Prochlorococcus marinus XMU1405: one gene and its partner. The protein of the gene in region 2 binds, or shares a complex with, the protein of the main gene of each other region. Links are inferred from orthologs where the notes say so. Each region holds a gene or a part of one and is shown on either strand. Other genes may lie near its edges. The genes, in order: HA148_RS01595 and uvrB.

Region 1 (6,967 bases), on a different replicon or contig from region 2:
AACAAAAAGACCAGCATCGGGAGTTTTTGCAGTAAAAGTTGTAAATACATTAGTACAAAATCTAAAAAAAGATACAGAAGGTAGATCATTAAAAAAGTGGTTTCCTCAAAAGATCGGATTGCAAATAGTAAATATATTTCCAAGCCATCATCCAAAGGCTTTTGCTATTTATGGCAATTTTGTTTTCGGCCCTTCTTTTATTTTTTGGATTTTAAAGCATAAAATTGATCTCAAATTTATTAAAAAGTTCAGATCAAAAAGGCTAATGATGAAGAGTAGTGAAAAAAATATTTCATTGAATGATTGCAGAGGATGTGCAGCTAAAATCCCTCAGTTAGTTTTGAATAAATCATTAATAAATTCTAATTTAAATTCTTTTGCCTCATCACCTGAAGATTCAGTTGAAATATATCAAAATGGTCAAGATATTATCTTGCAAAGTGTAGATGGATTTCCTGCTTTGGTAAGTGATCCTTGGCTTAATGCAAAAATTACTACTTTGCATGCTTGCTCAGATTTGTGGGCATGCGGAGCAAAACTTTCATCCGCGCAGGCTTTAATTTCATTACCAAAAGTTGAAAGGGAATTTCAGAGTTACCTCTTTTCTCAATCACTTCAAGGTATTAAATCAACAGTTGAGGATCATGGAGGCGAATTACTTGGAGGCCATACTTTCGAGGCAAGAAGTTTAGTAAATAAACCTTATTCATTAGGAATGGATATTTCTTTAACAGTTCAAGGTATTTTAAAAAATGGAGCAAAACCATGGCTTAAATCTGGAATGAATATTGGAGATATTCTCATGATGTCTAGACCTCTTGGTGTTGGGATTTACTTTGCCGGTCAAATGCAAAATATTAATATGCTAGGTAGTTCTTCTGAAGTAATTAATAATTTAGTAAAGAGTCAGCAATATTTGATTGATGAAATTTATCTTTTTCAAGATCAATTTAAAGAATCATTAGTCAATGCTGCAACTGACATTACTGGATATGGATTTATTGGACATCTTAAAGAAATGGTTGAATCATCTAATTTATATAGACAAAGCAATAATCTTGAGCCACTAAAAGTTTTATTAGATTTATTTTCATTTAAAGCTTATCCTGGAGTATTTGATTTAATAAGAAAAGACGTTAAAAGTACTTTCTTTGAATCTAATAAAGAAATTTTTGACAAAATTTATCAAGTAAATAAGCAGAAAAGAATAATTAATTTTTTAAACCAAAATTCATTAGGTCAAGAGACTTTTGACGAGAGAATATCATTACTATTAGATCCTCAAACATGTGGTCCCTTGTTGATTAGTTGCAATCGCAAATATGAAAATGTTCTAAAGGATAAATGGTACAAGGTTGGAGAGGTTGTAAAAATGTAATTAATTTCTATTTAATTTGTCAATTTCCAAATATCTTAATCTTTTGATTTCCTTTCCCATCTCCTTCCCTGGGTTCCATCCTTCTTTTTTTAATGTTTCTCCATCTTTTTTTGATTTTATGAATTTGTAAATAAATAACCACTTAAATAAATTACGCCAGTATGGTCCTCCATCACAAATTAATAATTTGACTGTCTCATCATTAAGGTTTCTGTCCTCAATAAATTCTGTCCAACTTGATGGAGAAAAATGATTGAAATTTTTTTGGTTTGTATTTAATATCTTTTTGAGATTAATATAATCTTCTAATATTTTTATCTCACTATTATTTATCAAAAATCTTTGACATGCTTTTTCTAAATCTTCTGAATCTTTTAATAAGTAAAGCATATGATTTCCCTTTAACTTCTTAATCCAATTTAGTCCTCTTAAAAATCTTTTATCGACTTTAATATTTTCATTTAAGATTGAGATAATTTTCCATTTATGAATTATCGAAATCACATTAGTCAAATTATCGTGTTTGTATATTTCAGCTAGTTCCATCCTTATTCGTATGCCTAGTGCGGGAGGGAAAATCATTTTCTGATGAGTTTCTGCACTTTTCCATGGCCATTGTCTAACTGTTTCTTGAGATTGTTTGAGGGAATTATTTGAAATATTGAAATCTAACCTTGAAGCATATTTTGCACATCTAATTAATCTACTTGGATCATCTGAAATACTATTACTGTGAAGTAAGTTCAATCTTTTACTTTTTATATCAGAAATTCCTCCAAAAAGATCATAGATTTCCCTTCTTGAGACCTCGAAGGCTATTGAATTTATAGTGAAATCTCTCCTCTTAAGATCCTCCTCAATAGTACTTTTATTTACTGTGGGATTTAAGCCTGGAGCAGAATAAATTTCTTTTCTTGCAGAAGCAATATCAATTTTATAGTCATTAATATTTATTTCTACAGTATTGTATAAATTAAATTCCTTGATTAAACATAAATCTACATTTACAATATTTTTTTTTATAAATTTTGCAAGAGAAATAGAGGATCCTTCAATAACAAGATCAATATCTAAAGGTTTAGAAAACGATTTTTTGTGGAATTTACTAATTAACAAATCTCTCAAATAACCGCCAACAAAAGCCACTTTAGTATTGTTATTAGATTCTATGTATTTAGTAATAAGGTTATATAGATTAAATGGAGTTTTGATTAATTCCCCTTGGATGTAATCAGAGATATCGTTCATGAGTTTTAAATTACATAACGAATTGGAGCTAATCTGGGATCTAGAATTTTACTTCCTTTATCACCAAATTTTACGGCTAGAGATATTTTTTCCCCACTCCCAAAAATATGTATAATTTCACCTTTACCAAATTTTGAGTGAATTAGCTTATCTCCAACTATCCAGCTTTTCCCTTTACTTGGCCCTGAATATAATTTTCTTACTGCATTTATTGGTTTGTTAACAAATTCATTTGGATTGTTTCGATCAACTCTTGTTAAACGATCAAGATGCAAATCTCTTCTAATTGAAGCACCACCAGTTTGTGGTAATTCGCCATCCATTAGATCTTCAGGTATTTCCGAAAGAAATATTGAAGGAATTGTTGCTTCACGTATTCCACCCCATAATCTTCTTTCTCTGGCATGACTTAAGAAAACTCTTTCTTTAGCTCTGGTAATACCTACGTAGCATAATCTTCTTTCCTCTTCAAGAAGTGAGGGAGTATCTATTGATCTATGGCTAGGGAAGAGACCTTGTTCTAGCCCAGTGATAAAAACATTTTGAAATTCTAAACCTTTACTATTATGCAGAGTCATGAGAGTTACAGAGTTAGGATTATTTTTCTTCGTATCATTATCAGTTGTTAAGGCTGCTGTAGAAAGAAATCCCTCTACATCTCCACTTTCTGTTTCTTCTTCATATTGAGTAGCTGCATTAATTAGTTCTTGTAAGTTATTTCTTCTATCTTCAGATTCTTCAGTCCCACTAGAGAGTAAGTCACTTAAATAACCACTTTTTTCTAATATAAGTTGTAGTAATTGAGCGGGACCTGAATTTTCTAGGTAACACAGTAGATCATTCATAACTTCAGTAAATTTATTAATTCCTTTTGATGATCGGCCTAATGTTTCTTCAAGACTTTGCTTATCATTAAGAACCTCCCATAATGGGATATTTAACCTATTAGATAGTTCATTAAGTTTTTGAATAGTAGTCTTACCAATCCCTCTTCTAGGAACATTTATGATTCGTAAAAGACTAACGTTATCTGAAGAATTAACCAGAACTTTCAAATATGCTATGGCATCTTTAATTTCTCTTCTATCATAAAAACGTAATCCTCCAAAAATTGTATAAGGAATGCGCCACCTTACAAGAGATTCTTCTAATACTCTCGACTGAGCTCTGGTTCGATATAAAATTGCAAAATTTCTCCAAATTGGGTTTTGATTATAGTTATTGATTGATTTTATTTTATTGGTAATTGCTTCTGCCTCCGAAATTTCATCATCACAGCTGAGTAACGTTAAAAGTTCCCCTTTTTCTTTAGTAGCCTTTAAAACTTTGTCAATTCTTTCAGAGTTGTTTTCAATTAGTGAATTTGCAGCATCAAGGATATTGGCAGATGACCTATAATTTTCTTCTAATTTAATTAAAGATGATTTTGTATCGTCTTTGATTGAAGTTTTGAAATCTTCTTGAAAACCAATTAAAATTCTGAAGTCAGCTGCTCTGAAACTATAAATACTTTGATCAGCATCCCCAACTACAAAAATTGATCGATCTTCCCAATTCAAGAATTTTTTTGGTTCAGTATTCCCAGCCGTAATTAATTTTATAAGTTCATATTGTGTTCTATTTGTATCTTGATATTCGTCAACTAAAATATGTTTAAATCTTTTGTGCCAGTAATCTCTGACTATATCATTTTGCCTCAATAAGAAAACAGGCAAAAGTAGAAGATCATCAAAGTCTAAAGAATTATTTTTTGAGAGCGAAATTCTATATCTCTTGTAGGCTTCTGCAACTGTTTTATCAAAATTATTATCTGCTTTTTCTAAAAGATCATTAGAAGTTAAGCATTGATTTTTAGCATTACTTATTAATCTTTTAATCTTTTTGGGATCATATCTTTTTGGGTCAAGATTCATATCTTGACTAATAATTTCTTTTACTAACGTTTGAGAATCTGTTTCATCGTAAATTGAAAATTGCCTTGTCCATTTTAGGCCTTCTGGATCAGTATATTTTTCAATATCGTATCTCAGAAGTCTTGAAAATAAAGAATGGAAAGTACCAATCCAAAGGTTCTGAAGCTTCTCTTGGTGGACATTTGTTCTTAATTGATTTTGATCAATTTCTTTGAGAGTTGTCCAAGGCTGGCCAAATTGATTAAAAGCTAATTCTTGGGCTAGAAGAACCTCTAATCTTGCTTTCATTTCTTTGGCAGCTTTGTTAGTGAAAGTGACTGCGAGAATGTTATAGGGATCTATAGAGTTACCCTCAATAAGGTTTGCAATTCTGTGAGTAAGAGCCTTAGTTTTTCCGCTGCCTGCACCAGCTACAACTAATAATGGTCCATAAACATGTTTTACTGCTTGAAGTTGTTGATTGTTTAGGGACTTAAAAAGGAAATTGTTGGTTTGAGGCACTTTTGGAAGGGTTTTTCAAAAATCAGACTTTACTATTAGATTCAGATTCCGTTTCTAGATCTTCTAAAGTTTTTTTTAAATTGATAAGCTCATTATTGTTATTAATTATTTCTTCAAATTTATTTTGAGGCATCTTTAATTTCATACTTCTGTCTAGAATTTCTTTTTCCAATCTCTTTTTATATGAGGAAATAAGTTTCTTTGATAATTTTAAATCCTGTTGATCCAAAACTTTATTAAAAATGTAGTTTCATATTAGCGGAAAAAAATTTTTTATTTGAATTATTTCAACTATCACTTTGGAATGAAGTTATTAATTAAGAAGCGTTGCGTTAAGTTTGAAATTGTATTGTTTTTACTAGCTTTGTATTATTCTTAAGATCGGTCTTTAATTTTTACTACAGGAATGTCAGTTTCAAAGAATAATCAACTATTGTCAGCCGATAAGAAATTAAATGATTTAAGCAATATAAAAGAATTTATTAATACTGCAAACTCAAGATTAGATGCAATAACCTCAATAACCAACAATTCACATGCAATCGCAGCAGACGCTGTAACAGCAATGATTTGCGAAAATCAAGATTCACTTAATTCAAAAATATCTTTAAATACAACTAACAAGATGTCCGTTTGTTTAAGAGATGGAGAAATAATCCTAAGAATTGTTGCTTATCTTTTAATTTCTAATGACGAATCAGTTTTAGAAAAAAGTTGTTTGAAGGATCTTAAAAATACTTATCTTGCTCTTGGGGTACCTTTAAGAAATGCAAGAAGGGTTTTTGAATTAATGCGAGATGCAACTATCTCTGATTTGCATTCAACAGTTAATAGTATGCGTGGAAACAAAGGCTTTCTTCCTAAATTAATATCTGAAACAGAGTTTCAATTTGAAAGGATAATTAATCTTTTAAACTAGCTAAATTTCTTATCTCTGAAGTATGGGACGTCTGTATAACTGAGTTATTTTCAAGATTTTTAATAGTAGAAAATCTGGATCTTACATGAGTGGATAAAAAGGAAATTCTTTCTTCGGAAACTGTTGATTTATAAATAGTTTTAATGTGTAAATTATTTTGTTCATCAACAAAATAATTAGATGATGAAATAAAGGATTCTGTATAACCTTTATTTCTTAAAACAATTCCTGAATTTTCATCTTTGGGTAAAAAAATCAGAATATTTTCATCTCCCTCACGGATATCATTATTGTCCCAATCACTAATAGCTTGCCAGTTTATAGAAATGGCTATGCTCTCTAGGTTTAAACTAAATTTATAATTTTTAAAAATTGCAACGACTTTTTTATTTTTTTTGTTGATATGTTTTATATATATTTTACTAGTTGAGTTTTCAAATTCCTGAAAAGCTAAAGTGTGAGTACTTCTTATAGATTTCCACTCTCCTATACTTTTATCAATGAATTGATTAATTATTGTTAGATTCTTCGTCAAGTTTTTCTTCTACGGAATGATTTTCTGCTTTTTGTATCATTCTTACCATTGAATCCACCATTAATCTCTTTGCAGAAGTTACTTTTAATCCAGAAGGAGTAGTTGATATTTGTTCTCCAGGGCGATCATATGAAGTTGGTCTAAATGGAGTCATCTAATAACTTAAAAATTAATCGATTTCTATTCTTGCATGAATCATTATTTATATAGTTATTGTTTGCGAAAATGTCATATCTCTCTTCTTTGATTACAGAGTTATCAACTGTTTTGTTATTTAGGCATTTTATTTTTTGCCAATCCTGAAATAGTCGCTAAAGCAAACATTCCCAATAGAGCAATCCCAAGAAGTAATCCTGCTCCCTGACTAACTCCAGCTCCTACTGCGACAAGTATAGAGTCACTGATTAGAAGACTTATTAATAATGCAGGAGTAAATATTTTCCATCGAGTTCCTCCAATACCAATTGCGTAGC
Region 2 (6,869 bases):
TGATTTAAATGCGCAAAATACATTTATTCAAAAATTAATTGATAAGAAAGTATCCAAAGAATGGAAAGAAATAAACGTAACAAATTTAAATGGAGATGATGATGAGCAAGTCAATCAAGCTCTTGATGAAGTTCTTACACCTCCTTTTGGAGAGGGATACAGAATAGTTACATTGAAAAATAATCCAATTTTTACTGCCAAAAATGAGGATCTAAGAACTAAATTTGAAAAAATTCATGACAATATACCTCAAAATACTTATTTCATTTTACAAAATACAAAAAAACCAGACTCAAGACTAAAGAGTACTAAATTTTTACAAAAACTTATCAAAAATAATTTAGCTCAAGAAAAGTCATTTTCTTTACCAGAAATCTGGGACTATGAAGGACAAAAAAGATTTTTAGAAGATACAGCAAATGAAATGAATATCAAAATTGAAAAAAATGCAGCTGAATTAATAATTGATTCAGTTGGTAATGATAGTTTTAAACTAATAAATGAATTAGCCAAAGCAAAAACATACCTTTCTGCAGTATCAAGTGATTCGAATTCACAACTTTTTCTTCAAAGTATTGATGTAAAAAAAATATTTAGTGATCATCAATCCAATATTTTCAAAATCATTGATCTTCTCTTACAAAAAAATATTAATGAAAGTCTCATAGAAATAAATTATTCTTTACAGAAAGGAGAACCTGCTTTAAGACTAAATGCAGGTTTAATTAGTCAAATAAGAATTCATACCATTATAAAATTAGCAATTAATTCAGGTAACGATAATGCAGAAAAGATTTGTAATCTTGCAGGCATTTCTAATCCAAAACGGATTTTTTTTATTCGAAGAAAAGTCAAAAATGTATCTCAAGAATATTTAATTAATTTAATGAGTAACTTGCTAGATATTGAATCATTACTAAAACAAGGTAATAATCCTATAAATGTTTTTACAGAGAAATTAATTAATTTAAGTTAACCAAATTATAAGTTTAAGAATTTACATTATGATTTAAATATGGCTTTACTAGTAAAAAAATTTGGCGGCACATCTGTAGGTGATATTAATAAAATTAAAAATATTGCAAGTAGCATCTGTCAAAGTAAAGAAGCAGGAAATGAAATTGTAGTAGTTGTCTCTGCAATGGGGCAAACTACAGATGATTTAAATTGTTTAGCGGAATCAATTAGTAAAAATCCTAATAGAAGAGAATTGGATATGCTTCTCTCAACTGGAGAGCAAGTAACCATAGCTCTTCTCTCAATGGCATTAAACGAATACGGAATACCTGCAATTTCAATGACCGGTAGCCAGGTTGGAATTATTACTGAATCAATTCATGGGAAAGCGAGAATTCTGGATATTAAAACAGAAAGGATCCAAAATTATATAAATCAGGGTTTTGTAGTTGTAGTGGCTGGATTTCAAGGAACAACATTAAGCCATACGGGTTCAATGGAAATTACAACTTTGGGTAGAGGTGGTTCAGATACTTCGGCAGTAGCTTTATCAACAGCTTTAGGAGCTGAGACGTGCGAAATTTATACAGACGTTCCAGGGGTTCTTACTACTGATCCAAGAATTGTTCCTAATGCAAAACTCTTAGATGAAATTAGCTGCGAGGAAATGCTTGAACTTGCAAGTGTCGGTGCGTCAGTTCTGCATCCAAGAGCAGTAGAAATTGCTCGCAATTATGGAATTAAATTGTGTGTCAAATCAAGCCAAAGTGACTCAAGTGGGACTCTCCTAGAAAGTCAAATCCAACCTCTCCCGCTAAAAAGAGGAAGCTTAGAATTAACAAAAACAGTAAATAGTCTTGAGGTATTAGAAAACCAAGCAGTATTCAGTCTCACAAATATTCCTGATAGGCCTGGGATTGCTGCACAAATATTTGAAAAACTTTCAGAAGCAAGTATTAGTGTAGATTTAATAATACAAGCGACAAATGATGGAAATAAAAACGATATTACATTTACTGTTAGTGAATTAGAAGTTAAAAAGACTGCAGAACAATGTGAATTTATAACAAGTCAATTAGGAGGAGAATATAACTTAAAAACAAACATGACTAAATTAAGTATTCAAGGAGCAGGCATTATGGGCAGACCTAGTGTTTCAGCTGATTTATTTGATACTTTATCTCAAGCAAATATAAATGTCAGGTTAATAGCTACTAGTGAAATTAAAGTCAGCTGTGTAATTGAAATCAATAATATACCAAAAGCTATTAGATTTGTTGCTGAGAAATTTAAGTTATCCGATACACAAATATTTGTTAATCCAATCAATAAAAAACAAGATCAACCTGAAGTAAGAGGAATTGCATTAGATAAAAACCAAGTTCAAGTAAGTTTTCGAAAACTGCCTGATCGTCCAGGTGTAGCAGCATCGATATGTTTAGCATTAGCTGAAAATAATTTACTTATCGATACTATCGTTCAGTCTGAAAGAATTTCCTCTTTAAAAACTAAGGATATTAGTCTTACAATGAATAAACAAGATAGAGAAAAAGCTAACTTAGTTTTTGAGGCCTTAACAAAAAAATTACCCGGATCATACATTGAAGATGGCCCTGCTATAGCCAAAGTAAGCACTGTAGGAGCGGGAATGGCATTTAAGGTTGGAACGGCTGGAAAAATATTTAGAGCATTGGCTGACCAAAATATCAATATTGAAATGATTGCCACTAGTGAAATCAGGACTTCATGTATTGTTTTAGAAAAAGATTGTGACAAAGCAGTTAATGCGATTCATAATCATTTCGAATTAGAAAAATAAGTTCTTTTTAATTATTTCTTGCCAATTTTTGTCTTAATTTTTTGATTCTATCCCTCAAATTTGCTGCTTCTTCAAAATTTAACTCTTTTGCAGCATCTTTCATTTTAATTTCTAACTTTTCTATTAAGTCAGGCAATTCTTCGAGCAAACATTGATTATCACTGGAACCGAGAATTGCGTCAGTTTTGTTATTGACTATATTTATTAAATCTTTAGATAAACCACCAGCATCTAATTTTCTGGAAAGTTCTAGAAAAGATAATATTGAATTTTCTATTTTTTTGCCTGCAGGTTTTGGGGTAATACCATTGACTTGGTTATATTTTTTTTGAATAGTTCTTCTTCTTTCAGTTTCAGATATTGCTCTTTTCATTGAATCTGTGAAATTATCTGCATAGAGCAAGGCAACACCTTCAACATGTCTTGCAGCTCTTCCTATTGTTTGAATCAATGACCTTTCAGCTCTGAGAAAACCTTCTTTATCAGCATCTAAAATGGCAACTAAGGATACTTCAGGAAGATCTAGTCCCTCTCTTAATAAATTAACTCCTACCAAAACATCATATTCGCCAATTCTGAGGTCTTGAATAATTTCAATTCTTTCAATTGAATGGATTTCGGAATGCAAATATCTAACTCTTACTTTATTTTCAGATAAATAATCAGTTAGATCTTCAGCCATTCTCTTGGTAAGTGTTGTGACAAGCACTCGTTGCTTCTTTTCAGCTCTAATTCTTATTTCAGATAATAGATCTTCTATTTGGCCCTCACTAGGTCTTACATCAATTACAGGATCTAATACCCCGGTTGGTCTTATAACTTGCTCAATAAATTCACCATCACATTTATCTAATTCCCATTGACCCGGAGTTGCACTTATAAATAATGTCTGTTTTGATTTTTCCCAAAACTCTTCACATTTTAAAGGTCTATTATCTGCAGCACTGGGCAATCTAAAACCATGATCTATTAAAACTTTTTTTCTAGATTGATCACCGTTGTACATGGCATGAAGTTGAGGACACGTTACATGACTCTCATCAACTACCAACAACCAATCTTTGGGAAAGTAATCTATTAAGCATTCTGGCGGTGAACCTTCTTCCCTACCTGATAAATGACGGGCATAATTCTCAACTCCATTACAATAACCAACCTCTTTGAGCATTTCTAAATCATATTTTGTGCGTTGTTCTAGTCGTTGAGCCTCTAATAATTTTCCTTCGTATGTAAATTTATCTAGTTGAATTTTTAATTCACTTCTAATTGCACTTATTGCACTCTCAAGTCTTTCTTTTGGGGTCACAAAATGCTTCGCTGGGTAAACGCTAACTTGTTCCAAACTTTCAAGTATTTCACCTGTAGTAGGGTCAACATATCTAATAGCTTCGACCTCATCACCAAATAATTCGATTCTAATTAATCTATCCTCATAAGCTGGACCGATTTCTAAAACATCGCCTTTAATTCTGAATCTACCTCTAGTAATTTCAATATCATTTCTAGTATATTGATTTTCAACAAGAGACCTCAAAGAAGAACGTAGATTTATTGATTTTCCCACTTCAAATTTAACTGCAGCTTTTAAATACTCACTCGGTATACCAAGACCATAAATACAACTTATTGAGGCTACAACAATTACATCTTTTCTTTCAAATAATGAGCGTGTTGCAGAATGCCTAAGCATATCTATTTCTTCATTAATTGAAGCAGTTTTGGCTATGTAAGTATCACTTACAGGTACATAAGCTTCAGGTTGATAATAATCGTAGTAAGAAATGAAGTACTCAACAGCATTTTTTGGAAAAAATTCCCTTAATTCATTACATAGTTGTGCAGCCAACGTTTTGTTATGGGCTAAAACAAGTGCTGGTCTTCCTGTTTGTTGAATTACATTGGCAATGGTAAATGTTTTACCAGTTCCAGTAGCTCCTAAAAGAGTCTGAAACTGTTTACCATTATTTACGCCTTTAACTAATTTTTTAATAGCTTCTGGTTGATCTCCATTTGGTTCGTAAGGAGCTTGAAGCTTATAGTTGTTCATCAAGCTAGTAGCTAAAGGATGTTGCTATACTAAGAAATTTTTTCTCCAATTATTGAATTTTTCAAAGATTCTTTTAAGCCCCTAACAACCGCAATCATTGATATTAAATCATTTAATTTATTAATCACAGATCCAACGCCAACTGCTGAGGCTCCAGAGGATATTGCTAGTGGACAAGTTACTTGGCTTAATCCAGAGGCACTCATGATTGGTATATTCAGAGATTGTTTCTTAAATTCTTGATGGATAGCATAGGTAGCTGCAAGAGTTGGTACTGATTTTTCAAAAAAACCTTGAATTCCTGGAGAGTAAGGAGTAGAACTGGTACCACCTTCTGTTTGAATAATATCAACGCCTTCTTCGACTAGCTTTACAGCAAGATCAACCTGTTTATCAATAGGCATAGTATGAGGAACAGTTACTGATAAAGGAAAATTAGGCAATAAATCCCTCGTCTCTTTTGTAATGTTTAAAACTTTTTTATCTGAAAAATGAATGCCTTTTTCATAAAAAGTATCGTAATTTCCTATCTCAATTAATGATGCTCCTGCTTTTACACAATCTTGAAAAGATCGAGGCACTACTGAACTGACACAAACGGGTAGTGTTGAATTCTTTAGTGCTAAATCAACGAGTTCAGGTTTACAAGCAATATCGACAAGATCTGCACCTCCTAATGAAGCAGCCTCAACAATTATTTTCACAGACTGAACATCGAAATTATTCAATCCTGAAATAACTTTGAGTAAAGATTTGCTTCTTAACTCTTCTTTGATTTTTTGTGGCAAAAGATTAATCAGACTCATTTACTTAATGAATTTATTACCCGATTGTGACATTGTTTTAGTAAAACAGTGCATTTTTTAAAAAATATTATCTGAGCAACACAAAATGACTGATAAAAAATTAAGTCAGAAAAATTGGTCATCATGGCATCATCAGCTTCATAAGGAGATTCTTAACAAAAAAATATTAATTCCCAAAGGATCCAATATTTTATTAAGTGTTTCGGGGGGTCAAGACTCAATGGCCTTATTAACCCTAATTAATGACCTAAAAAAACTACATAATTGGTCTATTAGTGTTTGGCATGGTGATCATCAGTGGCACAAAAAATCATCACTATATGCTCTTGAATTAAAAGATTATTGCGAAGATAGAAATATTTCATTCTCTTTTGATCAAGCAAATAAAGTAAATATTTCTTCAGAAGAAAAAGCACGAGAATGGAGATATAAAAAATTATGTGAAAGAGCCAAAACTTTATTAAATAAAAACCAGGAAAAACATAATATTTATTTGTTAACTGGTCACACGAGTAGTGATAATGCAGAAACATTTATCCTGAATTTATCAAGAGGAAGCAATTTTGCAGGTCTGAGTAATATTGAGAGTAAAAGATTAATAGAAAATCAAATTTATTTAATAAGACCAATATTAATTTTTAGTAGGGAAGATACAAAACAATTTTGCAATGATATGAAGATCCCAATCTGGGAAGATCCTACAAATTCAGATCTTAAATTAAAAAGAAATTTAGTAAGAAAAAAAATTATTCCTACTTTAGAAGTCATTTATCCAGGTTGTTCTGAAAGGATAAATAATTTTTCCCAAAAAATGAGCAAATACAATAATGAACGTAATGATCTTAGTGAACTAGCTTATTTATATTGTAAAGATGTTAAAGGTATAGATAGGAATCTCCTAAATGGTATGTGTATTGAAGCGAGGTGCACAATTTTAAATAGATTTTTAAAAGAAATATCTGCAAAACAATGTAGTTCTAAAAATCTGACAAAATTAGCAACTTCAATTTATGAAAAAAATAAAGGTCAAATTAATCTGCAAGAGTTTTTAAAAATTGTTTGGGATAAAAACTATATAAATTTTGAAAAAAGTTAAGATGTTACAGCAGATCTTCTTCTTCTGGTTCTACCTTCAAATGAATCTTCTGTAGCAGTCTCAGCTGATGGATTCTGTGAAACTTTTGGACTTTTTTGGGAATTTTGTTGATTATTTGAACTATTAGGATGATTATTATTTGAT

Evidence for each region.
Region 1: the proteins of uvrB (region 2) and HA148_RS01595 are in contact, whole or in part, in a crystal structure (PDB 7EGT), measured with the Thermus thermophilus proteins. The link is inferred for Prochlorococcus marinus XMU1405 from one-to-one orthologs. Residues at the interface, in WP_096411307.1 of Thermus thermophilus: Glu23, Leu25, Arg26, Asp27, Gly28, Glu29, Arg30, Phe31, Arg55, Glu326, Asp327, Phe328, Glu379, Ser382, Gln383, His398, Gly400, Arg401; in WP_096412145.1 of Thermus thermophilus: His654, Arg656, Phe657, Gln666, Asp668, Glu669, Lys680, Arg681, Leu682, Ser683, Lys685, Tyr686, Ala687.

The regions. Positions count from the first base shown.
Region 1 is NZ_JAAORF010000001.1:289,526-296,492, forward strand. Bases 2,337-5,425 are described here. They hold HA148_RS01595 (UvrD-helicase domain-containing protein), read right to left. Parts: upstream 5,041-5,425; coding sequence 2,632-5,040; downstream 2,337-2,631. Other genes in these bases: HA148_RS01590 (CCA tRNA nucleotidyltransferase), read right to left, coding at 2,337-2,626. Also shown: selenide, water dikinase SelD, read left to right, coding at 1-1,378; more of HA148_RS01590, read right to left, coding at 1,379-2,336; HA148_RS01605 (R-phycoerythrin subunit beta), read left to right, coding at 5,447-5,959; HA148_RS01610 (phycobiliprotein lyase), read right to left, coding at 5,943-6,494; HA148_RS01615 (hypothetical protein), read right to left, coding at 6,469-6,648; HA148_RS01620 (TVP38/TMEM64 family protein), read right to left, coding at 6,765-6,967. UniProt on the Escherichia coli protein: A helicase with DNA-dependent ATPase activity. Unwinds DNA duplexes with 3'-5' polarity. Translocates on single-stranded DNA with 3'-5' polarity. Initiates unwinding more efficiently from a nicked substrate than double-stranded DNA.
Region 2 is NZ_JAAORF010000003.1:570,807-577,675, forward strand. Bases 2,304-5,294 are described here. They hold uvrB (excinuclease ABC subunit UvrB), read right to left. Parts: upstream 4,824-5,294; coding sequence 2,784-4,823; downstream 2,304-2,783. Other genes in these bases: HA148_RS09185 (aspartate kinase), read left to right, coding at 2,304-2,776; HA148_RS09195 (DUF561 domain-containing protein), read right to left, coding at 4,853-5,294. Also shown: holA (DNA polymerase III subunit delta), read left to right, coding at 1-976; more of HA148_RS09185, read left to right, coding at 1,016-2,303; more of HA148_RS09195, read right to left, coding at 5,295-5,629; tRNA lysidine(34) synthetase TilS, read left to right, coding at 5,715-6,725; HA148_RS09205 (ribonuclease J), read right to left, coding at 6,722-6,869. UniProt on the Escherichia coli protein: The UvrABC repair system catalyzes the recognition and processing of DNA lesions. A damage recognition complex composed of 2 UvrA and 2 UvrB subunits scans DNA for abnormalities.